DNA from 4 places in the Aquabacterium sp. A3 genome. Region 3 is predicted to be linked to each of the others. Evidence: predicted binding sites of a transcription regulator. Region 3 holds the regulator's gene; each other region holds the start of a gene.
The links. The regulator sigma-54, encoded in region 3, starts transcription at its own class of promoters, with help from an activator protein. The targets are predictions, from matches to a motif close to TGGCANGNAANCTGCTTT.
Positions count from the first base shown of each region.

Region 1: a site for sigma-54 is predicted at 4,378-4,395, ahead of WNB94_RS13865 (transglutaminase family protein). Genes of this name have one in related genera too.
Region 2: a site for sigma-54 is predicted at 3,212-3,229, ahead of WNB94_RS12825 (ammonium transporter). Genes of this name have one in related genera too.
Region 4: a site for sigma-54 is predicted at 2,921-2,938, ahead of WNB94_RS02100 (urease accessory protein UreD). Genes of this name have one in related genera too.

Region 1 covers NZ_JBBPEV010000004.1:163,946-171,191, forward strand. Annotated here, with positions in the region: gene WNB94_RS13860 (circularly permuted type 2 ATP-grasp protein) at 1-767, opposite strand, end outside; gene WNB94_RS13865 (transglutaminase family protein) at 813-4,325, opposite strand; gene fabR (HTH-type transcriptional repressor FabR) at 4,477-5,172, opposite strand; gene WNB94_RS13875 (ferredoxin reductase) at 5,302-6,420, shown strand; gene WNB94_RS13880 (fatty acid desaturase family protein) at 6,449-7,246, shown strand, end outside.
Region 2 covers NZ_JBBPEV010000003.1:254,914-262,159, forward strand. Annotated here, with positions in the region: gene WNB94_RS12810 (general secretion pathway protein GspB) at 1-90, opposite strand, end outside; gene WNB94_RS12815 (AAA family ATPase) at 74-1,858, opposite strand; gene WNB94_RS12820 (M20 aminoacylase family protein) at 1,890-3,089, opposite strand; gene WNB94_RS12825 (ammonium transporter) at 3,258-4,622, shown strand; gene WNB94_RS12830 (hypothetical protein) at 4,615-5,394, shown strand; gene WNB94_RS12835 (polyhydroxyalkanoic acid system family protein) at 5,444-5,755, shown strand; gene WNB94_RS12840 (ABC transporter ATP-binding protein) at 5,839-6,780, shown strand; gene WNB94_RS12845 (ABC transporter permease) at 6,777-7,246, shown strand, end outside.
Region 3 covers NZ_JBBPEV010000006.1:416-7,661, reverse strand. Annotated here, with positions in the region: gene WNB94_RS15770 (SPOR domain-containing protein) at 1-443, shown strand, start outside; gene WNB94_RS15765 (thiol:disulfide interchange protein DsbA/DsbL) at 467-1,120, shown strand; gene lptA (lipopolysaccharide transport periplasmic protein LptA) at 1,194-1,808, shown strand; gene lptB (LPS export ABC transporter ATP-binding protein) at 1,813-2,592, shown strand; gene WNB94_RS15750 (RNA polymerase factor sigma-54) at 2,605-4,149, shown strand; gene WNB94_RS15745 (DUF599 domain-containing protein) at 4,234-4,944, shown strand; gene WNB94_RS15740 (THUMP domain-containing class I SAM-dependent RNA methyltransferase) at 5,070-6,413, shown strand; gene WNB94_RS15735 (16S rRNA (uracil(1498)-N(3))-methyltransferase) at 6,418-7,194, opposite strand.
Region 4 covers NZ_JBBPEV010000001.1:472,022-479,267, forward strand. Annotated here, with positions in the region: gene WNB94_RS02080 (nucleoside deaminase) at 1-232, shown strand, start outside; gene WNB94_RS02085 (prenyltransferase) at 218-1,168, opposite strand; gene WNB94_RS02090 (DUF1415 domain-containing protein) at 1,165-1,710, opposite strand; gene WNB94_RS02095 (aromatic ring-hydroxylating dioxygenase subunit alpha) at 1,775-2,836, opposite strand; gene WNB94_RS02100 (urease accessory protein UreD) at 3,076-3,921, shown strand; gene WNB94_RS02105 (response regulator) at 4,094-4,801, shown strand; gene WNB94_RS02110 (NAD(P)H-dependent flavin oxidoreductase) at 4,833-5,789, opposite strand; gene WNB94_RS02115 (acyl-CoA dehydrogenase) at 5,789-7,246, opposite strand, start outside.

The DNA.
Region 1 (7,246 bases), on a different contig from region 3:
GTTTCGTTGTAAGGGCCTGGCGTGAGCAAGGCCAGGCGGGGGGTGTCGCCTCCTGCACAGGGGCTTGCCAGCTCTGACACGGTTTCAACCATGCGCCGATAGCTGCTGGCCAGGTGCTGCACACTCATCTGCCGATAGGCCTCTGGAAACAGGCGCGAGACGATGAGCCGGTTCTGCATCACATAACCCAGCCCCGATGGGGCCTGGGTGCGTTGAGACACCACCCACCAGGCACCATCGGGCCCACGGACGAGGTCAAAGGCCATGACATGCAGGTAGATGTCTCCCAGGGGACGCACACCCTGCAGGCCCCGCAGGTAACCCGGATGACCCAGCACCAGGGCCGCCGGCAGCATGGCTTTCTTCAGCAGGTGCTGATCGCCATAGGCGTCCAGCAGGATCTGGTTGAGCAGGCGGGCGCGCTGGGCCACGCCACGCTCAAGCTGGCGCCATTCGTCGGCAGCGACGATGCGCGGCAAGACCTCCAGCGACCAGGGGCGGGCCATGCCCTGCTCGCCACCGTAAACGTTGTAGGTGACGCCATCTTCGCGAATCTGGCGTGCCAGGATTTCGCGGCGACGCTCCAGGTCGTCCAACGGCGCGCCCAGGTGGGATGCGAAGTCGGCCCAGGCCGGCTTGATCGCCCCTTCGTCGTCGCGCAGTTCGTCGTGGTGGCCCGCATCGGCTGAGCGAGCCCGGCGCAGCAGATCCTGGGCCACCAGGGACGGTGACACCGGATCGTCAAACAGCTGCAGGGACGAGGACATGGGGTGGGAGCAATCGCTTCATGGTCAGGCCGTCACTCACGGGCATCACGCGGTTTTGGCCCGACGCAGGTCGAGTGTAAGCGGATGCTCGATGCCGGGCATCAAGGGTTTGACCACCATCTTGCCCGGCGTGTGCCCCATGCGGAAGAAACGCGCCAGGCGACGGCTTTCGGCCTCGTACGCATTGATGGGGAACGTGTCGTAATTGCGGCCACCCGGGTGCGCCACGTGGTATTGGCACCCGCCCAGCGAACGCTGCAACCAGCTGTCGACCACATCGAAGGTGAGCGGTGCATCGACCCCGATGGTGGGGTGCAGGCACGAAGGCGGCTGCCAGGCACGGTAGCGCACGCCGGCCACGTACTCGCCCACGCGCCCGGTGGGGTGCAAGGGCAGCACATGGCCATTGACGGTGACAACGTGTCGGTTGCCGTTCAGGCCGGTCACGCGCACCTCCATGCGCTCCATGGACGAATCCACATAGCGCACGGTGCCGCCAGGGGCCCCCTCTTCGCCCATCACATGCCAGGGCTCCAGGGCCGTGCGCAAGGTCAGCCGCAGACCGCCTGCGGCCACATCCCCCACGAACGGGAACCGGAACTCGAAGTGCGGCGCAAACCACTCAGGCAGGAAGTCGTAGCCGGCCTGGTTGAGCTCGGCCAGCACATCGGCAAAATCCTGCTCCACGAAGGTGGGCAGCAAGAAGCGATCGTGCAGGCCCGTGCCCCAGCGGGTCAGGCGTTGGGCGCCATGGCCGGTGTAAGGCTCTTTCCAGAACCAGGCCAGCAAGGCGCGCAGCAGCAGTTGCTGCACCAGGCTCATCTTCGAGTGCGGGGGCATCTCGAAGGCGCGCAGCTCCAGCAGGCCCAGGCGGCCGGTGGGACCGTCGGGCGAGTACAGCTTGTCGATGCAGAACTCGCTGCGATGGGTGTTGCCGGTGGCGTCGATCAGCAGGTTGCGCAGCGTGCGGTCGATCATCCAGGGCGGGCATTGGCCCCAGATGGCCAGCTGGCGCTCGATCTCTTGCAGGCCCAGCTCGACCTCGTAGACCTGGTCGGTGCGGGCCTCGTCCACCCGCGGCGCCTGGCTGGTGGGCCCGATGAACAGCCCCGAGAACAGATACGACAGGGACGGGTGGTTGTGCCAGAAGGTCAGCAGTGACGACAGCAGATCCGGGCGACGCAGGAAGGGGCTGTCGGCCGGGGTGGCGCCGCCCAGCACGAAGTGGTTGCCCCCGCCGGTGCCGGTGTGGCGGCCATCGACCATGAACTTCTCGGTGGACAAGCGGGTTTCATGTGCGGCCTGGTACAGGAACTCGGTGTGGTCCACCAGCTCGTCCCAGTCATGTGCAGGGTGGATGTTGACTTCGATGACGCCTGGGTCGGGGGTGACCTGCAGCACCTTCAGGCGCGAATCGCGCGGTGGCGGGTAGCCCTCCAGCACGATGTGCATGCCCAGATCGGCCGCCGTGGCCTCCACGGCGGCCACCAGGTCCAGGTAGTCGTCCAGGCTGGCCAGCGGTGGCATGAACACGTACATCACACCACCGCCCTGCCCTTCGGTCTCGACCCTGGGGCCGCTGGCGCGGTCGGGGTTGCGCACTTCCACGCACAGGGCGGTGCGGGTGATCCAGTGGGCCGACTCGAAGCGGCTGGGCACGCGGCTGGGGTCCACCGAGGCAGTGGGCGCCCCCGGCCCACGGGCCGCACGAGGATTGGCCGGCAGTTGCCCCCATTCCCCATTGAGCCCAGCGCCAGCGGCACCAGCGACGCCCAGGTTTTGCACACCCACGACCCCACCTTCGGCCACACCGCCCCCTACCTGGTGCGCGCCGTACTGGGCGCGCAGCACCGCCGCGTCGGCCAGCGCATCCTTGGGCGCGAAGGGGTCGTGCTCGTGCAGGAAGGGGTATTGAGACGCGGTCACCCAGGGCAGAGAATCCAGCGGCAACCGGTAGCCCATGGGGGAGTCGCCCGGGATCAGGTACATGCGTTCGTCACGAAAGAACCACGGGCCCGTGATCCAGCGCGGGCCGCTCAGGCCCAGGGCCTGCTCGCGCTTGAGCGGCAAGGCGTAGCCCACCCGATGGTCCAGCCCTTGATCAAACACCCGACGCAATCGCACGCGCTCCAGCTCGTCATCCAGACGCGAGTCCATCGGATCCACATTCACGGGCAGGCGACGTTCGCGCCACAGGTAGTACCAGGTGTCTTCATAACCGGTTTGCACGTGGGCGCTGCCCACCCCCAGCTTGGTGGCCAGCGTGTCGATGAACAGCTTGGCGTCGTCGGTGGTGTAGTGCACGCTGTTGCGCTCGTCGGCGAACAGCGAGGGGTCGTGCCAGCAGGGCTGGCCATCGGTGCGCCAGAAAATCGACAGCGCCCAGCGTGGCAATTGCTCGCCTGGGTACCATTTGCCTTGCCCAAAGTGCAGAAAGCCGCCCTCGCCGTAGCGGGCACGCAGTTTGTGCACCAAGGTGGTGGCCAGGCCACGCTTGGTGGGGCCCAGGGCGTCGGTGTTCCACTCGGCGCCGTCGCGGTCGTCCACCGACACGAAGGTGGGCTCGCCCCCCATGGTCAGGCGCACATCACCTTGCACCAGTTGCGCATCAACCTCTCGGCCCAGGGCGTCGATGGCCTGCCACTGCTCGTCGGTGTAGGGCTTGGTCACGCGCGGGCTTTCGTAGATGCGCGTGATGGCCATGTGGTGATCAAACTCGCACTCGCACTCGTCCACCGCACCCGTCACCGGGGCCGCCCCCGTGGGGTCAGGGGTACAAGCCACGGGAATGTGGCCCTCGCCGGCCAGCAGGCCGGAGGTGGGGTCCAGCCCGATCCAGCCTGCACCGGGCAGGAACACCTCGCACCAGGCGTGCAGGTCGGTGAAATCGACCTCGGTGCCCGACGGGCCGTCCAGCGAGGCCACATCGGCCTTGAGCTGGATGAGGTAGCCCGACACAAACCGGGCTGCCAGGCCCATGTGACGCAGGGCCTGCACCAGCAACCAGCCCGTATCCCGGCATGAACCGGACTTCAGCGTGAGCGTTTGCTCGGGCGTCTGCACGCCAGGCTCCATGCGGATGGTGTAGCTGATGTCGCGTTGCAGCCGCTGGTTGAGGGCCACCAGGAAGTCGATGGTGCGCACCTCGGTGCGGTCAATGCTGTCCACAAAGGCCTTGAACGCCGGGGTCAGCTCGGCCTTGGCCAGGTAGGGCTGCAGATCGTGTAGCGAGGCCTCGTCGTACTGGAAGGGATAGTTCTCGGCGTGCGGCTCAAGAAAAAAGTCAAAGGGGTTGTAGACGGCCATCTCGGCCACCAGATCGACCGTGATCTTGAACTCGGTCGTCTGCTCTGGAAACACCAGGCGGGCCAGGTGGTTGGAAAACGGGTCTTGCTGCCAATTGATGAAGTGCACCACCGGGTCGACACGCATCGAGTACGACAGGATGCGCGTGCGGCAATGCGGCGCGGGACGAAGTCGGATCACCTGGGGCGACAGGTTGACCGGACGGTCGTAACGGTAATGGGTGACGTGGTTGAGGGCAACGTGAATGGACACTCGGATCTCCGCTGAGGTGGGCCCGGGGCTGGCTCGGACACTGACAGGAGCACGAGCAAGTTATGGGCCAAGTTGGTGCACAACGAGGGTCATCGTGCCTGCGCCATGTGACACGGCCACCATCGCGGTGGCGACGCCACCAAACGGGGTCTCACCTCGTCAGCAATTCAGGCGCCACCGCCGCCATGGTCTGGGTGCCCGCCACGATCATGCGCACCATCAAGACCACCTGCTCCGTGAACTCGGCATGCTGCTGAGCCGGCAGGTTCATGGCCGTGGCGCCCATGGTGAACACCAGGCGGGTGATGGCCTTGGCGGTGAGGGCCGGCTCGTACAGCCCGGTCTGATGGGCCTGGGCCAGCCTGATCAGGTCTTGCCGAAGCTCGTCTTCGAAATACGACAGCTGACGGTCCACCGCCTGCTTGAAGGCATCCGAGCCTACCAAGCCCTCTCGCAACAGGATGTGCAGCAGCTTGTCATCGCTGCGCAGTTGATCCATGAAGGCCTCGACCGAGGCACGCACCACGCTGCGCTCCACGGTGGCCCGCTGACGTGCCTCACCGATGATGCGCCGAAGTGACTGCCCCGCCCGATCGATCAGGGCCACGGCCAGTTCGTCCATGTCTCTGAACTGGCGGTAAAAACTGTTGGGGGCGATGCCCGCCTCGCGGGCCACCTCACGCAGGCTGAGGGTGGACACACTGCGGTGGGGCCCCAGCAAGGTCAGCGCCGCGGCAATGATGTCTTCTCGCGAGATCACCGCCTTGCGACCAGGCGAGGCGGCGCCAGCCGCGCGATGCGACGCATCGGTGCGCTGTGCGTGAAGATCGTGGGGTGAGGTGTGCATGACATCGAAACCCGCAGTGGTGAACAGGCCGTTGCCGGCTGGCCTCTGTCAGGTCAGGGCACATCATAACGCGCCCACATTAATGCACAAGTGTATAGACAATTGTGTTGATGTGCGTATACTGATCGCATGTCGTCGAACCTCTCCACCTCCTCTGCGCCGCTTTTGAAGCGCTGGCTTGAGCCCATGGTCGATCCGTCGGTGTTCGATTTCTGGGCCAGCCACGTCAACCCGACCTGGTCGTGGTCGCGCCCGCTGGCGCGCATCGTCTCGCGCCGCATCGAGGCGCTGGACACCGTGACCTTGGTGCTCAGGCCCAATCGGCACGTGGGCACCTACCTGCCTGGTCAACACGTGAATGTGTCGGCCGAAGTGCGTGGCCGCAAGGTCACGCGCAGCTACAGCCTGACCAGCCTGCCCTCTCAAGACACGATCAGCATCACCGTCAAACGGGTGGAGGGTGGTGCGCTGAGCACCCACCTCGTGCAACACGCCCAGGTGGGCGAGGTGCTGGAGATCGGCCCGGCTTTTGGGGACATGACCTTGCCCGCCCAGCCCAGCGGCCGCTGGTTGTTCCTGGCCGCTGGCAGTGGCATCACCCCCCTGATGGGGCTGACCCGGGCCCTGGCAGCCCGGCACATGCCAGTGGAGCTGACCCTGATCTACTGGGCCAAAACACGGGCCGAGCTCTGCTTTGTGCGCGAGTTGCAGGCCCTGGAGGCCCGCGAGCCACGCTTTCGTTTTGTGCCTGTGCTGACCCACGAGCCCGAGGTGCTGGCCCATGAACACCGGGGCCTCATCAATCAGATGCAACTGGACCATCTGGTGCCCGCATGGCCCGAACACCAGGTCTACGCCTGCGGCCCCGGCGGCTTCGTGGAGGCCGCCCGCCAGTGGGTTCAGCCGCGGGCCCTGCGCTTCATGGCCGAGGGCTTCACACCCACCGCACCGGTGTCGGCGTCCACCTCTGCACTGCCCGACACCGACGCCCGCACGGTGCACGTGCACCTGGCACGCACGGGCCGCACCCTGGCCGTCAGCACCGGCACCAGCTTGCTGGAGGCGCTGGAGGCCCAGGGCCTGAACCCGCGATCGGGCTGCCGCATGGGCATCTGCCACACCTGCGTGTGCACCCGCCACAGCGGCAGCACGCTGGACACCCAGCGCGGCGACATCACGAGCGAAGCCGACATGCCCGTGCGCCTGTGTGTCAGCCGCGCCAGCAGCGATCTCAGCCTCGACCTTTGAACCCTTTGCCTTGTTGACCACCGCCACCATGAGCACCCCAAGCCCTGCCCTGCCCCACCCGACACGCGCGATCGGCCCCGACGAACTGGCGCGCTTCGGTGCCGAGATCGACGCGCTGCGCGCCCGCACCGTGGCCGACCTGGGCGAGCGCGATGCCCGCTACATCCGTCGCATTTTCAAAGCCGTGCGCTACACCGAGATGGCCGGCCGTGTGCTGCTGATGTCGGGCCTGCTGCTGTCGGGTGTCTGGATGTGGGGCGTGTGGGCGCTCGGGGTGGCCCTGCTGGGCATCTCCAAGATCCTGGACAACATGGAGTTGGGGCACAACGTCATCCACGGCCAGTTCGACTGGATGGGTGACCCTAAATTCCAGGGCAAGACCTTCGAGTGGGACATCGTCGGCACCAGCGACAGTTGGCGCAAGACGCACAACTTCAAGCACCACACCTACACGAACGTGCATGGCATGGACGACGACATCGGCTACGACGTGCTGCGCCTGTTTCCTGAGCAGAAGTGGCACCCGGCCACCTTGTTCCAACCCCTGTACGCCGTGATCTTTGCGCTGCTGTTCCAGTGGGGTGTGGCCATCCAGGATCTGCGCGTGGGCCGCGTCTTCATCGGCCGCATCACCTGGCGTCAGCTGGCGCGCGAGGCCGCGCCCACCGTGCGCAAGGCGCGCCGCCAGCTGGTCAAGGACTACGTGGTCTTTCCGCTGCTGGCCTGGCCGGTGTTCGGCATGGTGTTCCTGGGCAACCTGATCGCCAACGGCATTCGCAATGTGTGGACCTACACCGTGATCTTTTGTGGCCACTTCACCACCGAC
Region 2 (7,246 bases), on a different contig from region 3:
GGCCTGCCCCAAATGACTGTGCAGGCCTGGTACCCGACCCTGCTCGCGTTCGGCGTCCGCCTTGCGAAGGGCGTCAAGGATGTAGGACATCGTGGTCCTCCAAGGCAAGCGGGGCACTGAGCCGAGGCTCCTGGACCTCTGCCACGCGGTTGAGCATCATCATCGTGCTGGAGCCCGCCACCCCGTCGGGTTGCAGGCCACTGGCCAACTGGAAGGCTTGAACACGGGCCAGCAAATCCGCATTGAACGGTGTGCCAGCTTCCGGCGGTGCGGCCTCTTGGGCGCGACTCACTTGCGTCCACAGCCAGTCCACCGATGGGCCTCGTTGACCTCGCTCCATGGCGCCCTGGTAGCCACTGGGTGCCAGCCAGTAGGTGCCGAAGCTGCCGCGCCACACCGCCGCCAGCGTCCCCAGGCTGACCCTGCTGAGTCCATCGCGCAGCAACAAGGTGGCGTGCTCGTTGTCCATGGCCGTGAGCACCGCATGAACCCGCTGCTTTTGCGCGTTTTCCAGCGTCAACACGGCGGGACGGTCCAGGCGACGCAAGGGCGGCAGGCCCCCCTCACCATTGAAGCACCACAGCCCCAGTGCCCGAGCCTGGGCGCATGGTGCGCCCTGGCCGGGCAGTGCCTGGGCTTGGGGCCACAGGGTGGCCAAGGCGCGCCAGGCGTCATTGGCGCCGGGCCAGGCCTTCAACAGCACGGCGGCCGCGTCGATCTGTGGCGGCAAAGGGGCGGCCCTGGCCTCAGCGCGTTCTGTGGCCTGAGGTGCGCTGGCGCTTGACGCGACACCATCTGTTGCATGCATCGCGTCTGCGTGGGGGCCGTCCGCGCCGGGGGCGCTGCTGGCGGCCGATCCCGCCGGGGCGGCCGCGCTCAAGCCCGCCGTGGCCTGGTGGGCCATGCGCGTCGCCGATGGATGTTGCCACCACCAGCCTGCAGCCAGCGCCGCCGCGCTCACCAGCAAGGCCCCGCTGCCCAGTAACCACACCTTGGGACCATGCGGCTTGGCGTGCAAGAGGTCGGCCACCCTGGCCTGTCCCTCAAAGACTTCGCTGGCGGCCTTGTCGACGATGCGACGGTCCACGGCCCCCCGATCCTCGGCATACGCACCCAGCAAGGCCCGGTCACACAACACATTGATGCGCCTGGGCACACCCTGCGTCCACTCGTGGATGCGGCGCACGGCCTCGTCGGTGAACAGCCGTCCACGCCGGTGCCCGGCCACGGCCAGGCGGTGCTGGATGTACTGATCGGTTTCCGTGGCCGACAGGGCGTCCAGGTGAAAGCGCGCGATCACACGCTGGGCCACCTGTTCCAGTTCGGGCCGGGCCAGCATGTCGCGCAACTCGGGCTGGCCGATCAGGATGATCTGAAGCAGCTTGCGGTCGTTGGTTTCCAGGTTGGTCAGCAAGCGCAACTGCTCAAGCACCTCAGGCGCCAGGTTCTGGGCCTCATCGATGATGAGCACGTTGTTCTGGCCCACGGCGTGGGTGCGCAGCAGGAACTCGTTGATGCGATCCACCAGCGCCTTGATCGAGTGCGAATCGTGCGGATCTTCCGGGCAGGGGATGCGAAACTCTTCGCACACCGTGCGCAAGAGTTCAACCACGTTGAGTTTCGGGTTGAAGATGTACGCCACATTGCAGCGGCGCGGAATCTGTTCAAGAAAGCACCGGCACACGGTGGTCTTGCCGGCCCCGATGCTGCCCGTCAGCAGCACAAAACCGCCGCCACCGCCCACGCCGTACAGAAGATGCGCCAAGGCCTCGCGGTGGCGTTCGCTCATGAACAGGTAGCGCGGATCCGGGGCGATCGAAAAGGGCGCTTGTTTCAGACCGAAATGGCTTGCGTACATGGGCTCAAGGATAGCCCCGAAATTCCACCGATCAGCCTTGTGCCAGCCAGGCCTTGGCCAGATTCACCCACAGCGTCGCCCCCAGCGGGATGAGCTGGTCGTTGAAATCGTAGCTGGGGTTGTGCAGGGTGCAGGGCCCCAGGCCGTGCCCGCCCTCCCGATGGGTGCCGTCGCCATTGCCGATCACGAAATAGGCGCCAGGACAGGCCTGCAAGAAGAAGCTGAAGTCCTCTGCCCCCATGGTGGGCTCAAAGGCCTGTACATGGGCTGCACCCACGGTGGCTTCCATCACCCGCCGGGCAAAGGCGGTTTCAAGGGTGTGGTTGACCGTGGGCGGGTAGTTGCGGTGGAACTCGAACTCCGCCGTCGCGCCATACGCCGCGGCCGTGTGGTGCGTGAGGTCACGCATGCGTTGTTCGATCAGGTCCAGCGTCTCGGTCGTGAAGGTGCGCACGGTGCCTTGCATCGTGACGGTGTCGGGCACCACATTGGTGGCTTCGCCGGCCTGGATCATGGTCACCGAGATCACGCCGGTCTCCACCGGGCGCACATTGCGTGTGAGGATGGTCTGGAACGACTGCACCAACTGGCAGGCCAGCGGCACAGGGTCGACGCCCAGGTGCGGCATGGCGCCATGGCATCCCTTGCCGCGAAGCACGATCTTGAACTCGTTGGACGAGGCAAAACACGGGCCATCCTTGATCGCAAAGGTGCCTGCGGGCATCCCTGGCCAGTTGTGCATGCCGAAGATGGCGTCCACTGGAAAGCGTTCAAACAGGCCGTCGCGGATCATGGCGGCCGCCCCGCCGCCGCCTTCTTCGGCAGGCTGGAACACCAGCACCACCTTGCCGTCGAAGTCGCGCTCGCCAGCCAGGTGCTGGGCCGCGGCCAGCAGCATCGCGGTGTGCCCGTCATGGCCGCAGGCGTGCATGCGTCCCGGGTGTTTGCTGGCATGCGCAAAGGTATTGCGCTCGGTCATGGGCAAGGCGTCCATGTCGGCGCGCAACGCGATGGCGCGTTGGCCGGGGCGACCTTCAATGACGCCCACCACCCCGGTCTGGCCCAGTCCCCGGTGCACCTCAACGCCCCAGCGCGTCAGCGCATCCGCGACGAGTTCGCTGGTGCGCACCTCCTGAAAGCAAAGCTCCGGGTGCGCATGGATGTCACGACGGATGTCGCGCAGGCGATCTGCCTGCGCCAACAGGCCTGGCAGGGCATTGGACAGGGGCATGACAGGGGGGCTGGACATGTCAACTGGCATCGGCGAAGTTTCCTCATCTTACCTGTCAGGCCGGGGGTGGGGCCTTGGCCCTGCCATGGACAGGGCTGACCGCCAGTGGGTACACCCGTGCCTGGTACGCAGCTTGCTATCTCGTAACGGTTTGCACTCAGGTCTTTCATGTTGTCCAAGTGGTTCGTGGCCCTGCGTCAGGGCGTGTTGTGGGGTGGGGTCGTCCTCTGGGGTGGCGCCGTGGGTGATGTCGCGATGGCCGCAGAGGGCACCGCAGCCATGACCGTGTTGCCGGATCCGGCCTTGGCCATGCGTGCCGCCATGGACATGATGTGGTTGGTGGTGGCCGGTGCGCTGGTGTTTTTCATGCAGGCCGGCTTTGCCTTTCTGGAAGCGGGCATGACGCGGGCCAAGAACACGGTCAACGTGCTCATGAAGAACTACTGCGACATGTGTTTTGGCGCCGTGGCCTTCTGGCTGCTGGGCTATGGGCTGATGTTTGGCGACAACCCCAGCGGCTGGCTGGGCACCTCGGGTTTTGCACTGCACGGGGTGGCCGAGTCTGCCTATGGCACCTTGTTCTTTCAAATGATGTTCGCGGCCACGGCGGCCACCATCGTCAGCGGCGCGGTGGCCGAGCGCACCCGGTTCGGGGCGTACATCGTGGGCTCGGTGATGGTGACTGCGCTGGTGTACCCGGTGTTTGGCGCGTGGGTCTGGGGCGGCACGGAGGCATCGCCAGGGTGGTTGCGTCAATTGGGCTTCATCGACTTTGCGGGCTCGACGGTGGTGCACTCGGTGGGCGGCTGGACGGCCCTGGCGGCGGTGCTGGTGATCGGCCCTCGGCTGGGCCGTTTCGGGCCGGATGGCCGGTCTCGCCAGATCCTGGGGCACAACCTCACGTTGGTGGCGCTGGGCGGATTCGTGCTGTGGCTGGGCTGGTTTGGCTTCAATGCCGGCAGCACGGCGGCGGCCACCGTGGGGTTGGGCAAGATCGCCCTCAACACCCACCTGGGCGGGGCCGGGGGCGCCTTGGGCGCGATGCTGCTGATGAGCCTGTTGCGGCGCAAACTGATGATGACGGCCGCGCTCAACGGCTCCATCGCGGGCCTGGTGGGGGTGACGGCCGGCTGTCACGTCATGGAGCCCGCTTGGGCCTTGCTGACGGGTGTGGTGGCTGGCGGGCTGAGCGTGCTGGCGGCCGAGGCGCTGGAGGCCTGGCAGATTGACGACGTGGTCGGGGCCGTGTCGGTGCATGCGGTCGGCGGCGTCTGGGGCACGCTCGCCGCGGGGTTGTTCAAGGCGGATGATCTGTTCAACATCCAGCAGTTTGGCGTGCAGTTGCTGGGCTGCGTGGTGGCCTTCATCTGGGCCTTTGGCGTGTCATGGCTGTTGTATCAACTGATCAACCGCTTGATGCCGCTGCGGGCCACCACACTGCACGAGCAGCGTGGCCTGGACTTTTCAGAGCATCACGAGGTGGGTTACCCCGAGTTTCAGCAAGAGGTCGTGAACAGGGGCAAACATGTCTGAGATGTATTCGACCTCATCGGCCGCCGCTGACGCCAGCGCCCGTGCCGCCGTGAGGTGGGCACTGGCGGCCTACCTGTCGCCGCAACAGGTTCAACAGGCTGCGGCGCTCTGGCAGCCCGTGGCGCCCGGCGCGTCCAGCCTGGCGGGCTTGAGCCGCTACTGCCGCGAGGTGGCCCGTCAGTTCAATCTGCAAGGCCGTGAGGCCGAAATTCACCTGGACATCATCCGGGCGATCAAAGCCCATCAGGCGGGGTTGCAAGCCGCTGGCGCACGCCCGCTCAACGCGCAGCCTGCAGGCGAGCAGGGCGGCGATTCGCTGCCCAGCGGGTGGTCCACGTCCAGCGCCTGGCTGCCGTCCGAGCCCGGGGCTTTGCCCTCGCGGCCCGGTGAACTTGACGCCTTGGCGCCGTGCACCGAAACGGGGCGCCTGGTGCAGCAGGTGATCGAGCGCATGGCGGTTCATGTGCAGCGCAGTGAAGGCGTTCGTGCCGACCTGTGGGCCTGGCGCCAGGCCGTGGTTGGTGGTTTTCGCCAGGCCCGATTGCGTGGCGGGCCCGCCCGGCTTGCGCAGGGCTGGTTGGAAGGTCGGGGGCAGCACCTGCCAGGCGACTGGCCAGCCAAAGGCGACGGCACCCGGCTCATCAACGCCGCTTACGTCGCCTTGGCCCAGTTCCTGGGGCCGGTGCAGGCCGACGCCTGCCTCACCCAATTGGTCAGGGAGTTCGAACAGGGGGGGGATCCGACCCTGAAAGACATCAGAAGGTATTTATAGTTCGTGCCGTCTGTTTTGTTTTCCTGATTTCGACACCGAGGAGCGCGCCATGAGCGACGTCAAGTTCCAGCAAAACCACACCCTGGGCCTGCCCAAGGCCCGCGAACTGGCCAAGAAGTGGGCCGAAGGCCCCGCCCAGAAAATGGGTCTGAGCTGCACCCACACCGAGGGCGCCGACGAGGACACGATCGCTTTCGAGCGTTCGGGCATCAACGGCACCATGAAGGTCACCGGCACCAGCTTCGACATCGACATCAAGCTGGGCATGATGATGAAGGCCTTCAAGCCGATGATCGAAGCCGAAATCTCCAAGGGTTTCGGGCGCATGATCGACAAGGCCTCCGGCACCGATCAGGCCTGATCGGCCCGCCTGGTGCGACGGCCGCCGCCCCTTGAGGTGGCGCACGGCAAGGTTTTTGCCCCGAAACTACAATCGGGGCCCTCATGAGCGCCGTATCCTTCCAGAACGTCACCAAGACCTACGCGTCGGGTGGTCGCACCGTCAACGCCCTCCGGGATGTTTCTTTTGACATCGCGGAGGGCGAATTCTTTGGTCTGCTGGGCCCCAACGGCGCTGGCAAGACCACCCTCATCAGCATCCTCGCGGGCCTGAGCCGTGCCACGGGCGGGCGCGTCAGCGTGCTGGGCCATGAAGTGGTGAGTGACTATGCCCAGGCGCGTCGCCAGTTGGGCGTGGTGCCGCAAGAGCTGGTGTTCGACCCCTTCTTTTCGGTGCGTGAAACGCTGCGCATCCAGAGCGCCTACTTCGGCCTGCGCCGCAACGACGACTGGATCGACGAGTTGCTGAGCCACCTGGGCCTGAGCGACAAGGCCGAGGCCAACATGCGCCAGTTGTCCGGCGGCATGAAGCGCCGCGTGCTGGTGGCCCAGGCCCTGGTGCACCGCCCGCCCGTGATCGTGCTGGACGAGCCCACCGCCGGGGTGGATGTGGAGCTGCGTCAGACCCTGTGGCAGTTCATCGCCCGCCTCAACCGCGAGGGTCACACCGTCTTGCTCACCACCCACTACCTGGAAGAGGCCGAGGCCTTGTGCCACCGCATCGGCATGCTCAAGCAGGGCCAACTGGTGGCGCTGGACCGGACCTCGGCCTTGCTGGCCGACACCGCCTCCACCATGTTGCGCTTCAAAACCGACGACGCCTTGCCGCCCGAGGTGGCCGCCAGTGCCCGGGTCACAGGGCGCATCGTGCAGTGCGCCGCCCATGACGCGGCCGAGGTGGAGCGCGTGCTGGCCTGCCTGCGCCAGGCTGCCTGCCGCGTGGAGGACCTGGAGATCGGTCGTGCCGATCTGGAAGACGTGTTCGTGGCCATCATGCAGGGGCGCACCAGCCCGGCCACGGTGACCATGGCGGAGGTTGCGGCATGAGTTGGCTGGCTTCGTTCCAGGGCGCCCGCCCGCTGTTCGTCAAAGAGGTGCTGCGCTTCTGGAAGGTCAGCTTCCAGACCGTGGGCGCGCCCGTGCTCACCGCCGTGCTCTACCTGCTGATCTTCGGCCATGTGCTGGAAGACCATGTCGAAGTGTTCCCCGGCGTCAGCTACACCCGCTTCCTCATCCCGGGCCTGGTCATGATGAGCCTGTTGCAAAACGCCTTTGCCAACAGCTCGTCGTCGCTCATCCAGAGCAAGATCACGGGCAACCTGGTGTTTTTGCTGCTCACGCCCCTGTCTCATCGGGCTTGGTACCTGGCTTACGTGGGCGCGTCGCTGGCGCGGGGGCTCATGGTGGGCCTGGGGGTGCTGCTTGTCACGCTTTGGTTTGCGCGGCCTGGTCTGGCCGAGCCCTGGTGGATTCTGTGTTTTGCCGTGCTGGGCGGCACGCTGCTGGGTTCACT
Region 3 (7,246 bases):
CCGCCGTGCCGCGCGATGGCCCCATGGCCCCCGTTGAGCCGGTCGTGGGCATCGCGCCCGCCGAGTCGGCCGCCAGCGCCGCCGCACCGATCGCCAGCGCCCCGGTCGCACCCGCCAAGCCCGCGTCAGGGGCGGCCGCCCCCGTGGCCCGCGACCCCGCCGCCATCCTGTCGGGACAACCCGTGTCCACCGCGCCCGCCGCTGATGCGTTGAACTACCAGGTACAGGCGGGCGCCTATGGCAGCCAGTCTGAAGCCGAACAGCAAAAGGCCAGGCTGGCACTGATGGGGCTGGAGTCCCGCATCCAGGCGCGCGAGGTCAATGGGCGCACCATGTACCGCGTGCGGCTGGGGCCCTATGCCGAGCGCGCGCAGGCCGATGCCGTGCGCGTCAAGCTTCAAGACGCTGGCATCGAGTCGGCCCTGGTGCGGATGCAGCCCTGAGCGATCAAGAAAGGAAGTTCTGCATGAATCGACGTGAGTTTTCCATCCAGACGGCCGCCACCCTCGGCGCCGGCAGCCTGTTGTGGTCTGCGCCTGCGGGTGCTCAAGGCGGGCCCGTCGAAGGCACGCACTACGTGCGCCTCAACGAGCCGGCCCCCGTGTCTGCCCCCGCCGGCAAGGTGGAGGTGGTCGAGTTCTTCTGGTATGGCTGCCCGCATTGCTTCCATTTCGAGCCCTTCGTCGAGGGCTGGTCAAGCAAGTTGCCCGCCGATGTCGCCTTTCGCCGCGTGCCGGTGGCGTTCCGTGAGCGCCCCTTCGGCGTTCACCAGCAGCTGTACTTCGCCATCGAATCCATGGGCCTGATCGACAGCCTGCATCCCCGGGTGTTCAAGGCCATGCACGAGCAGCAACAGCGCCTGGACACGCCGGAGGCCATCGCCGAATTCGTGGGCCGCAACGGGGTGGACAGCGCCAAGTTCATGGCCGTGTTCAAGTCATTCGCGGTGCAAACCAAGTGCCGCCAGGCCCGCTCGCTGACCGATGCGTACCGCATCGACGGCGTGCCCGCGCTGGGCATTGCCGGACGCTACTACACGTCCATTTCGCTCAATGGCACGCCGGCGCGTACACTGGACACCACCAACGCCCTGATCGCCCGATCGCGCCGCCCTGCCTGAATCAGGCTGTTGTTCACGGGCCTGGTGCACTGGCGCTGGGCCGCGCTTCATGGCAGAATCTTCTGCAAGAAACATGCCGAAGATTTTGTTGATGTCCACTGGTTTTCCCCTGTCATGGCCTGGCTGGCGCCTGGTGATGCGCTCAGCCTTGATGGCTGGCGCCGCGCTGGCTGCGGTCGCGCACGCCGAAAAGGCCGACCGGGCACAGCCCCTGGTCTTCGCTGCGGATGCCGCTCGTGTGGACGAGGCCAGCCGGGTCAACATCCTCACGGGGCGGGTGGAGATCACCAAAGGCACCATGGTGGTTCGGGCCGATCGCGTCGAAGTGCGGCAAAACCCCGGTGGCACCCAGACGGCCGTGGCCTCTGGTGGGCAAGAGGGGCGGGCCTACTTCCGGCAAAAGCGTGAAGGTCTCAATGAGTTCATCGAAGGCGAGGCCCTGCGCATCACCTACGACGGCGTGCAGGATCTGGTCGTGTTTTCCGGGCGCGCCGTCATGCGTCGGCTCTCTGGTGGGCAGGCCGCTGACCGGGTCTCGGGCGACACCATCACCTACGACAACAAAACAGGTGTCTTCCAGGTGGCCGGTGCACCTGCTGCCAACAGTGGCGCCAGCCGTGGCCGCGTGCAGGGCGTGATCACGCCTCGCAGCGACGCCCCCAATGCAGCCGGGCCAGCCGGGCGTTGAGCACATGAGCGATCCTCGCCCCCCCACTCCCGGCGACGCCACCACGGCCCGTCTTCACGCTCAGGGCTTGCGCAAACGTTACGGTGCCCGCACGGTGGTGCACGACGTGCACGTGTCGGTGGGCGCCGGCGAAGTGGTGGGCCTGCTGGGCCCCAACGGCGCAGGCAAAACCACCTCGTTTTACATGATCGTGGGGCTGGTTCGGGCTGACGCCGGCACCATCGACATCGACGGTGAACGGGTCGAGCGCCTGCCCATCCACCAACGCGCACGTCGCGGCCTGAGCTACCTGCCCCAGGAGGCCTCGATCTTTCGAGCCCTCACGGTCGAAGAAAACATCCGCGCGGTGCTGGAGTTGCAGCACGACGCGCAAGGCCGACGGCTGTCCGAGGCCGAGCTGCGCCAACGGCTCGACACCCTCTTGCAAGACCTCAGCATCGAGAAGCTGCGCTCCAGCCCCGCCATGGCCTTGTCGGGCGGCGAGCGTCGCCGTGTCGAGATCGCGCGTGCCTTGGCCACCCAGCCGCGCTTCATCCTGCTGGACGAGCCCTTTGCCGGGGTCGATCCCATCGCCGTCATGGAGATCCAGCGCATCATCCGTTTCCTCAAGGCCCGCGACATCGGTGTGCTCATCACCGACCACAACGTGCGTGAAACCTTGGGGATCTGTGATCGCGCCTACATCATCAGCGAGGGCCGCGTGCTGGCCGAAGGCGCCCCTGCCGAGATCATCGACAACGCCGACGTCCGCAAGGTCTACCTCGGCGAGCACTTCCGCATGTGAGGCAGCCGCGCCATGAAGCCTTCACTGCAGTTCCGGCTTTCTCAGCACCTGGCGCTCACCCCTCAGTTGCAGCAGTCCATCCGTCTGTTGCAGCTGTCCACGCTGGAGTTGCATCAGGAAGTCGAGCAAATGCTCGAACAAAACCCCTTCCTCGAGCCCGACGACGAATTTGCTTCGCTGGAAACCGCCGCCTCGCAAGAGTTCGAGCGGCAGCGGCAAGAGCAACTCAGCCGTGATGACCGCGCCACCGACACCGATGGCCCCGGCGGTGAGGCCGAACCTGCCGGCCTGGATGGGCTTGAAGCGGGCGCCACCGAGCGTGATGATTGGGAAAACGGCACCGAGCGCGATGACTTTGACGGCATCCGCGAAACGCCTTCGCGCAACAACAGCGACGACGACGACCACGACCCGCTGGAGCGCAACAGCGAGTCCATCAGCCTGCAAGAGCACCTGCGCCACCAGCTCAATGGCATGCGCCTGTCGCCCGCCGACAAGGCGGCCGTCGATGTCCTGATCGAGTCGCTCAACGAAGACGGCTACCTGGCCGACGCCCTGGAGGACGTTGCCAACAGCCTGCTGGGTGGTGAGGACGACGATGTCGACGAGGACTCGCGCGACGAACTCCTGTCGCGCCTGCGCTGCGCGCTGGGCTGGCTGCAGAGCCTGGAGCCCGTCGGCGTCGGCGCCCGCAACCTTTCCGAGTGTCTCTTGCTGCAGTTGCGCGACCAGGACGATCACCCGGCCTGCGACGTGGCCCGGGCCATCTGCCGCGATCACCTCGAACTGCTGGCCCGCCGCGACATGCGCAAGCTCATGGCGGCCACCGGTGCCGATGAGTCGCAGCTCAAGGCCGCACAGTCCCTCATCGTCAGCCTGGAGCCCAAGCCCGGCCGGGCTTTCACGCGGGCTGAGGCCAACATCATCGTGCCCGACGTCATCGTGCAAAAGTCGGGGCGTGGCTGGAAGGTGGTGCTCAACCCCGACGTCATGCCCAAGCTGCGCATCAACGACCTCTACGCCCAGGCCCTGCGTGCCAGCCGGGGCCCCCGCGGCGGTGGCGAGGGCGCGCACGCCTCGCTCAGCTCCCGCTTGCAGGAGGCCCGTTGGTTCGTCAAGAACATCCAGCAGCGCTTCGACACCATCCTGCGGGTCTCGCAGGCCATCGTCGATCGCCAGAAGAATTTCTTCACCCATGGCGAGATCGCGATGAAACCGCTGGTGCTGCGCGAAATCGCCGACGAACTCGGTCTGCACGAGTCCACCATCTCGCGGGTCACCACCGCCAAGTACATGAACACGCCCTTCGGCACGTTCGAGCTCAAGTACTTCTTCGGCTCATCGCTCAACACCGAAGCCGGCGGCAACGCCTCCAGCACCGCCGTGCGCGCCCTGATCAAGCAGCTCGTCGCCGCCGAAGACCCGGCCAAGCCCTTGTCAGACAGCCAACTCTCGTCCATGCTGGAAGAGCAGGGCATCCAGGTGGCGCGCCGCACCGTGGCCAAGTACCGCGAGGCCCTCAAGATCGCGCCCGCGAACCTGCGCAAGTCGCTCTGACGGCCCCCGCTGGCGGCCGCCGGGGGTGCCGTCATCGCTTCTCGTCACCGTTTCTTTTTGTGAACACCTCCATCTCCCTGCCCCATGCTGTTGCCATTTGAGCGAGCCATCGCCATCCTCCCCTGGCAGGACTGGGCGGCCCTGAGCCTGTTCTTCTTTGGCTGGGTTGCTTATGCCCAGTTCGCCTCGCGCCGAGCCCGGGTGCAGCGCACCTTGCTGGCCAGCACCAACCACTACCGCATGCACTGGATGGCCCAGGTCACCCACCGCGACCAGCGCATCGTGGACGCCGCCATCACCCAGAACCTGGCCAGCAGCCCCAGCTTCTGGGCGTCCACCACCATCCTGATCCTCGGGGGCTTGCTGGCGGTGCTGGGCACCCACGACCGCGCCAGTGAACTCGTCAAGGACATCCCGTTCGCCGCCCGCACCACGCTGCTCGTCTTCGACATCAAGCTGCTCATCTTGCTGTCCGTGTTCATTTACGCTTTCTTTCGCTTCACCTGGTCCATGCGCGTGTACTCCTTCGGTGCCATCCTGGTGGGGGCCGCGCCCAATGTCGACGTGTTCGACCGTGGCCAGGCCGATCGCGACGAATTCATCCGGCGCGCGGGCAAGCTCATGGGCATGGCCGCCGAGAGCTTTGCCGATGGCTTGCGCGCCTACTACATGTCGTTCGCGGTGATCGCCTGGTTCGTGTCCCCGATCTTCTTTGCCCTGGCCACCCTCGCGGTGCTCTGGATCCTCTACCGACGTGAATTCCTCTCGGACGTGCTTGCCGTGCTCAACGCCTGAGCCCGCCCCTGTCGCCGCGCCGATCGTTTGCCTCTCGCTTGCCCATGACCACCTCCGCCCCCCGTCCCCGCCGTGTCCCGGCGCCTGCCTCGCGCCCAGGCCCTTCGCGCCCGGCGCCCGCCGCCATGCCCGGGGGTGGCCATGTGGCTCCCCGTGTGCTTCATGAGCCTGTGCTTTTCCTGTCTTGCGCCAGCGGTGTCGAGCCACTCTTGCTCGACGAGGCCCGTCGCATCCTGGGGGCATCGGCGCGCCTGTCCGAGGGCCGAGGCGGCATCGAGGTGCGTCCGCCCGTCGATCTGCCCGAAGGTGCCCCCCGGCAGCAGGCGGGGCTGGAGCAGGCCATGCGCCTGAACCTCGAAAGCCGCCTGGCCCAGCGCGTCTTGTGGCGCGTGGCCGAATCCACCTACCGTCATGAAGACGACCTCTACCGCCTGGGCCGTCTCGTCGACTGGGCGCAGTGGATCACCCCCCGTCACACCCTGCGCGTGGACGTCGCGGCACGCCGCAGCCCGCTGCGAAGCCTGCAGTTCGCGGGCCTGCGCATCAAGGACGCCGTGTGCGACCACCTGCGCGAACGCACCGGCGAGCGCCCCAGCGTGGACACCCGACACCCTGACCTGGGTGTGCAGCTGTTCCTGGACGAGGCCCGCGCGCTGCTGTACATCGACACCTCCGGCGAGGCGCTCTTCAAGCGCGGCTGGCGCGATGACACTGGTGAAGCGCCGCTGAAAGAGACACTCGCTGCCGCCATGCTCGCCGCTGCCGGCTGGCAAGGGCGCCCCGAAGATGGCCCCCTGCTGGACCCCTGCTGCGGCGCGGGCACCATCCCCATCGAGGCCGCGCAAATCGCTTGCGACATCGCGCCCGGGCTGCAACGTCAGTTTGCCTTCGAGAAGCTCCTGCCGTTCAAACCCCATCTCGGCGCCTGGCAGCAACTCCGGCAGGCCGCGCGTGCGCGACAGCGTGCGCCACAGGTCGCCATCTACGCGGGCGACGTCGCATTCCGAATGACCGACTTCGCCACCCGCAACGCGGAGCGGGCTGGCGTGCGCCACGCCATCGCTTTCAAGACGGCCGATGCCCTCCAGCGACCGGCCCCATGCGCCCAGGGTGTCATGATGTTCAACCCGCCCTATGGCGAGCGCATCGACACCAAAGGCAGCGCACGCGATGCCTACCGCTCACGCAACGCCGATGAACGCACAGGCCGTGAGGGTTTCGACGACGCTGGCGCCGACACCTTCTTCCAGCAACTGGCGCGCCAGTGGAAACAGCAGTACGCGGGGTGGACGGCGTGGGTGCTCAGCCCCGACATGAAGCTGCCTTCGGCCATGCGGCTCAAGGAAAGCCGCCGCGTCGTCATGTTCAACGGCCCCATCGAATGCCGCCTCTTCCGCTTCGACATCGTGGCCGGCGCCCATGACGTCCGTCCCGCGCCAAGCCCGGCCGCTCCAGCCGACGAGGCTTGAGCCCTCAGCCCTCGTGCAGGCTGCCCAGCACCGCCAGCGCGGCCAACGGTGCCGTGTCGGCGCGCAACACCCGAGGTCCCAGGCGCACACCGGTCCAGCCTTGCGCCAGGGCGGCCTGTTCTTCTTCCGCCGACAGCCCACCCTCGGGCCCGCTCAAGAACACCCAGGCCAGGCTGGACGCCCCCTTGGACCCATCCTTCGCGCGGGCGGCCCAGCCCGCCAGTGACTCGCTGGCGCGAGGGCTCAACACCGCCCGCTGCACACCGTCGCCTGCCTCGCACGCTGCGGCCTGCAGGTACTGCGTCAATGTGCGCACCGGTGCCACCGTGGGTACGCACACGCGTCCCGACTGCTCGCATGCCGCCGCTGCAACGCCTTGCCAGTGCGCCACCTTCTTCAGCGCACGCTCAGCGTCCAACCGCAGCACCGATCGGGCACACATCAGCGGCTGAATGTGGGTCACCCCCAATTCGGACGCCTTCTCCACCAAAAAATCCATCCGGTCATTGGCGGGCATCCCCACCGCCAAGGTCACTGACACGGGCAACTCACTGTTCACCACGCATGGCGCACGAAGCGACACCGACACCTCGCGCCGCCCCATGCTGACCACCTCGGCCGTCCAGCACTGCCCCTGCCCATCAAACACCTCCACCACGTCGCCGGGTTGCAGCCGCCACACCTGCACGTGGCGCGCAGCGCCCTCTGGCAATGGTGCCGTCACGCCCTCTGCCCAGGCCGACAGTCCTGCCCAGTCCCCCACACACAAACGACCCGCCACACACCACTCCTCAACGCACGGCCGATGCCCTGCGCGCACCCGCCAACCACAC
Region 4 (7,246 bases), on a different contig from region 3:
CGCGGGCACCCAGTACTGGGCCCACATCGGCCGCGTGGTGTATGGCATCACCGAAGAACGCTTGCTGAGCCTGACAGGCGACCACGCCGAGAACCCGACCATGAACCTGCCCTGCCGCGAGGTGTTTGCGCGCGGACAAAAACCCGTCGAGGTCATCGGCCCGGTGCCCGAGGTGGAAGACGAGATCGTGGCCCTGCACCGCGACATGTGGTCTGGCTCAGGACACCCCTGAACCCACGGCCATCAAGCCGGGCACCAGCACGCATTGCGCCACGTTCAGGGCCATGGCGGGCTGCAGGGCACCGAGATCGTCGCGGGCCTGCCAGGCCCGCTGCAGCACCCACATCGACAGGGGCAAAGCCAGCACGGCCAGGGCCACACCAGGCGGCCACCAACCTTGCCAGGCGCCCACGCCCAGCCACAGCCAGGCGGCCATCTGCTGCACGCCCATCACCACCACCGCGGGCCCACGCCCGATCACCATGGGCAGCGTGCGCCGCCCCACACGGCGATCCGCATCCACATCCGGAAACTGATTGAGCAACAAGAGGTTGTTGACCAAGGCAAACGGCAAGACCGACAAGGCCAGGCCCTGCCACGACCACTGTCCAGTCAGCACCACCTCCGTGCCCAGCAGCATCAAGGGCCCGAACCCCAAGCCCGGCGCAACCAGGCACCACCACGGGTGACGGGTGATCCAGGGGGTGTACGCCACCACCAGCAACAGGCCCAACCCACCCAGCGCCATCAGGGGGCCGTGGGCCGCAGGGCGCCACCACCACAGGCCCAGCCCGATCGCTGCGGTCAGCACCACGCAAGTCCAGCCCAGTGTGGCTGCCGTCTTCACTTTGTCGGGATGCGACAACAAGGCCCCGCTGCCGCCGCTGAATGGCGTGCGCCAGGTGTGCTGGTCAAGCCCGCTGCGAAAATCGTGCACCTCGTTGAGCACGTTCACCCCGGCGTGTGCCAGCAAGGCACCCAGCACGCACAGCAAAGCAGGCACCGCCGCCAGAGACTGCCCCTCCATGCGCAGCCACCATGCGCTCCAGGCCACAGCCAGCGCCATGCAACTGATGGTGAGCAGCAAAAAGGGCGGGCGCAACACGCCCCACCAGGGCACCGCCACCACCGGGCGGCCCATGCCCATGCCTGTCCTGCCAGAGGTCATTCTTTCCACAGGGCCTGCCAGCCCTCGTCACCCAGGCGGCGCATCGTTTCCTTGTTGGTCTCGAAGATATCGGCCGCATCTGGAATGGCGTCGATCGCCTGTTCCAGGCTGGCTTCGCGCAGCAGGTGCAGGGTCGGATACGGTGAGCGGTTGGTGTAGTGGGTGATGTCGCCCGGCTCCTCATCCCCAAACTCATAGTCGGGATGGAAGCTGGCCACCTGGATCACGCCCTCCAGGTCCAGCTCGTCGATGGCCGCGTCCACGACATCCAGGAAATCATTGAAATCCAGAAAATCATTCAGGACGTCCGGGTGCACCAGCAACGTCGTCTCGATCTCTTGCGGGTCGGCGTCACGCAGGCGAATCAACTCCTGCACCAGGTCCTCCAGCAAGGCTTCGGCGCTGGTGGCCTGCGAGACGTGATATCGGATCTGGTTCTTCACATGCACCGCCTTGGCAAAGGGGCACAAATTCAGGCCGATGACGGCCTGGGTCAACCAGCGCTGGGTGTCTTGAACGATGGAGTCGTGATCAGGGTGCATGGCCTCATTGTGCTTGAACTCATGCCCCCCATCGCGGCAAGGCCCCCTTCGCCCCGCGCGTGAATCAGCCCTCGACAGGCACCAGCCGGATGCTCACGCCAGGCAAGCCCCGATGCACTTCCTCTTCACCGTGGGCCTGCAAGATGGCCATCAGTCGCTTGCGGATCAGCATGCCAGGCTTGTCACTGTCCATGGAGTACTCCACCCCGCGCCGCCGCGTGTCCAGCCAGGCGTCCGGGTCGGTCGACTCCAGAATCTCCTTGTCTTCGCGGGTGATCTCTGCGTCGAAGTCGATCAGCAGCTGCGCCGGGCAATCGGCCTCGGTGTCATTGCGGAACAACCACTGGCACAACTGCATGCTGCCATCGTCAATGGGCGTGAAGCAATTGATGATCACATGCCGCACACCGCCGGGGTACTCGATGTCCAGCCGACGTGAGAAGGGCTGGAAGTAGGCGTTGCGCATGTGCCGGGTGGTCACCGGATCGCTGACTCCACTGACCTGCTGGAACGCGGGTGGATTGACCGCCTCGATCACCGTTTCGGCGTAAAAGCCGTCTTCGTTTTCCACCAGTTCGTACTTGCTGGGGCGGGGTCGATCGGCCACACCAAAGGTGGCTCGGTGCACGAAGCTGAAGTGCGAGTTGTCAAACGAGTTCTCAAGCGCGCGCATGGGGCTGGTTTCCCAACGCTCATAGAACTGGAAGATGGTGCGCCAACCTGGCATGTCGAACTCAGGCACCTCGGGGATGTCGGCCACCGGGTCTTCCAAGGCCACCCAGGCATAGCCATAGCGGGCCTGGCAATGGTACGCGGTGGTTTTGAAATCCGCCGGGATGGGGCGCCCCTCTTCGTACTGCGGCACGTGGGTGACCCGGCCACTGCGGTCATACACCCATCCGTGATAGCCACACTGAAGCCCCCCCTTGGCACACCAGCCCTTGGACAGTCTGGCCGTGCGATGGCAACACCGATCGCGCAGTGCAGCGGGCTGCCCATGCTCGTCCAGAAAGACAACGATGGACTCACCCAGCAGGGTGAACGGGCGGGGTCCGTCTTGCAGATCGGACAAAGGCATGACGGCATGCCAGAAACGGCGAAACACAGGCTGCTGCGTGGTCAGCATGGACAGCTCCTCAAGGTCGAACATGGCGGCACGCAGGCCGCAAGGGTTGAACAAGAGGGAGCAATGACCCGCCGCGCACCAGGCTGGCACAGAAAGTGCACCAACTGGCGGCATGCGACTGAACGCTTCTACTCCGCCTCTACAGTGTATGCAATCTGCATGCCTTTATGTGCACGCCTTGGTGTGCTGCCATGCATCGCTGCGCGATACTGCCCTTCTGCCCACGTGACGACACGCCCATGAGCTGGCAAGGCCAACTGACCCTGCGCTACCAACGCGATGGCGAGCGCACCATCGCACACGACCGCCACCACGGCCCCTTGCGGGTGCTGCAGCGGCTCTATCCCGAAGGCCCTGGCATTTGCCACCATGTGCTGGTGCACCCCCCCGGCGGCATCGTGGGTGGCGACACGCTGCACATCGACGCCGAACTCGCGCCAGACAGCCATGCACTGATCACCACACCTGGCGCCACGCGCTTTTACAAAAGCACGGGCGAACGGGCCGAACAACATGCCCTGGTCAAGCTGGCGGCCAACAGCCGGCTGGAATGGCTGCCCCTGGAAACGCTGGCCTACCGTGGGTGTGCCGCGCACAACCGGATGCGTTTTGAGCTGGCCCCAGGCGCCGAGATGATCGGTTGGGACGTGCTGGCCCTGGGCCTGCCGGCCGCCAACGAACACTTCGACGATCCGCAGTGGGTGCACGGGCACTACACGCAAGAAATCGAGCTGCCCGGCGTGTGGCTGGAGCGCGGCACCGTGCAAGCCAACGACCGACGCCTGCTGGACAGCCCCCTGGGCTGGGCCGGGCGCCGCGTGATGGGCACGCTGTGGCTCAGCAGTGGCCAGGCCATGGGCGGCGCGGATCGAGAACAACTGAAGGAGCTGGCGCGCCAGTGCGTTCAATCCAGCACCTTGCGGGCCACCGCGGGGGTGACCAGTCCGGACGATCGCGTGGTGGTGCTCAGGGTGCTGGCAGACCGGGTTGAGCCGGCCATCCAGCTGCTGACCGAGGTCTGGCAGCAGTGGCGTCAGCAACGCTGGCAGTTGCCTCCGCACACACCCCGCATCTGGCGCATGTAGTGCCCGCCAGGCGCTGCTCGCAACGGACACATCTGATACCTTTTCTGACACATCGCGCTGCAGAGGGGGCGAACTGTGTCAAGCCGTGACAGTATCATGGCGGCCGCGTCATCCCCCCTTGGTGGGTGATCCTGGCGCACGTTCCTGACAATAAACGCGGCGAGGAGGCCCCATGAAAGTCCTGTTGATTGATGACCATCCGCTGATCCTGGCGGCACTGCAATCCGTCATCCAGGGCTTGGGCGACCATGTGAAGGTGACCGCTGCCGACAGCGGGCGGACCGCCCGCGAGGCCTTGGTCAATGACCCGCAACACCAACTGGTGCTGCTGGACCTGCAGCTGGGCGACGCGGACGGCTTTGACCTGCTGGTCGAGTTCCGGACACGCTACCCGGCCTTGCCGATCGTGGTCATCTCGGCCTCAGACCGCCCCAGCGACGTCATCCGCGCCATCGACCTGGGTGCCATGGGCTTTGTGCCCAAACGCGCCAGCAACGAAACGCTGTTCGAAGCCCTTCAGCAGGTGCTGTCTGGCGGGGTGTACGTGCCCCCCATGAACATGGGCGAAGCAGGCTTTGGGGCCGACGGCATGTCCGGCGTGCAAGGACAGGCGGTGCAGGCGGGCTACCAGACGGCGCCCTCACTGGCCGACCTCAGCCTCACCCCGCGACAAACCGATGTGCTGAATCTGCTGCTCAAGGGGCAGCCCAACAAACTGATCGCCCGCGAACTGGGCCTGTCGGTGGAAACCGTCAAGGACCACGTGGCGGCCGTGCTGCGCGCGCTGGGCGTCAATTCCCGCACGCAAGCGGTGATTGCCGTCAGCCAGATCCTGCGCCGTCAGGGCGGCGTGGTAGACCCGATGATGGCGCTTCGCTGAAGCGCCCTGCCCCCACGGCCTACCGTGGGGCTCACAGCGCCGCCCTGGCCTGCGCGTATTCGGCTTTCAGCCGGGCCACCAGTGCCGCCGTCGAGTCCACGGACTTGACCGCACCGATGCCCTGGCCACACCCCCAGATGTCGCGCCAGGCCTTGGCCTCACCAGCGTTCTTGCTGCCAAAACTCATCTGGCTGGGGTCACCGTCGCCCAGATGGTCAGGGTCCAGTCCTGCCGCGACGATGGAGGGGCGCAGGTAATTGCCATGCACCCCCGTGAACTTGCTGGAATAGACAATGTCGACGCTGCTGCTGTCCACCACCATCTGCTTGTAGGCATCCACGGCGCGGGCCTCTTGCGTGGCGATGAAGGCTGAGCCGATGTAGGCGAAGTCGGCGCCCATCGCCCGCGCCGCCAGAATCGAGCGGCCATGGGCAATGGCGCCGGACAGCGCCAAGGGCCCATCAAACCATTCACGGATTTCCTGGACCAAGGCAAACGGGCTGAGCGTGCCGGCATGCCCACCAGCGCCGGCCGCCACCGCGATCAAGCCGTCGGCGCCCTTCTCGACCGCCTTGTGGGCAAAGCGGTTGTTGATCACGTCATGCAGCACCACGCCGCCATAGGCATGCACGCTGTGGTTGACGTCCTCACGCGCGCCCAGTGACGTGATGATGATGGGCACCTTGTACTTGGCGCACACCTCCATGTCGTGCTCCAGACGGTCATTGCTCTTGTGCACGATCTGGTTGATCGCAAAAGGCGCCGACGGGGCCTCTGGATGGGCGCGGTCATGGGCCGCCAGCGTCTCGGTGATCTCGGCCAACCACTCATCCAGCTGTGAAGCAGGACGCGCGTTGAGGGCGGGCATCGAGCCCACCACCCCTGCCTTGCACTGAGCGATCACCAGCTTGGGCGTGCTGATGATGAACATCGGCGACGCGATGACAGGAAACGCAACGCGTTGCAGCGCGCCAGGCAGTGCCATGATCAGAACGCATCCAACGGCATGGCCGTGACGCTGTCGCCACCTTCCAGGATGGTGTCGCGCAGCGATGCAATGCGAGCCAGGATGTGGTCGCCATAAAAGCGTGCCGTGGCGATCTTGGCGGTCATGAACTCGGCGTCTTCACCCGCTGCCAACCGGTCTTCTGCGGCCATCAGGGCACGGGCCATCTGCCAGCCGGCCACCAGGTTGCCCGTCAGCATCAGGTAAGGCACCGATCCGGCAAACACGGCATTCGGATTGGCCTTGACGTTGGCAACCACAAAATCCACGACCTGCAGGAAGGACTCGCGGGCGGCCTTCAGTTGCTTGGCCAGCTTCTTGCCGGCTTCGCTGCTGCGGGCGGTGAGCTGACCTTCGGTGTCGGCGATTTGAGCGGCGACGGCCTTGGCCGTGGCGCCACCATCACGGGCGGTCTTGCGGCCCACCAGGTCGTTGGCCTGAATGGCGGTCGTGCCTTCGTAGATCGGCAGGATGCGCGAGTCGCGGTAGTACTGGGCCGCACCGGTTTCTTCGATGAAGCCCATGCCACCGTGCACTTGCACGCCCAGCGAGGTCACTTCCACCGAGTTCTCGGTGCTGAAGCCCTTGATCAGGGGCACCAGGAATTCGTAGAAGGCCTGGGCCTGCTTGGCCACCGCGGCATCGGGGTGGTTGTGGGCCGTGTCATACGCAGCGGCACCGACCATGGCCATGGCGCGCTCGCCCTCGATCAGGGCACGCATGGTCATGAGCATGCGCTTCACATCGGGGTGATGGATGATGGCCACAGACTCTTTGGCCGAACCATCCACCGGACGCGATTGCACGCGGTCCTTGGCGTAGGCCACCGCGTGCTGGTAGGCGCGCTCGGACACGGCGATGCCCTGCACACCCACGTCGTAGCGAGCCGCGTTCATCATGATGAACATGTACTCCAGGCCACGGTTTTCTTCGCCCACCAGGTAGCCGATGGCGCCCGGGCCCACTTCGCCCTTGTCGTCGCCATACACCAGCACGGCGGTGGGCGAGGCCTTGATGCCCAGCTTTTCTTCGATCGAGGCGCAGTACACGTCGTTGCGTTGGCCCAGCGAGCCGTCGGCATTGACCATGAACTTCGGCACCACGAACAGCGAGATGCCCTTGACGCCTTCGGGCGCGTCGGGGGTGCGGGCCAGCACGAGGTGAACGATGTTCTCGGTCATGTCGTGCTCACCGTAGGTGATGTAGATCTTCTGGCCGCTGATGCGGTAGGTGCCATCAGCCTGCTTGACCGCCTTGGAGCGCACCAGGGCCAGGTCCGAGCCGGCCTGAGGCTCGGTCAGGTTCATGGTGCCCGTCCACTTGCCGGACACCATGTTGGGGATGTAGCGGGTTTTGAGTTCGTCGCTGCCAGCGGTCAGCAAGGCCTCGATGGCGCCGGCCGTCAGGATGGAGCACAGCGAGAAGCTCAGGTTGGCAGC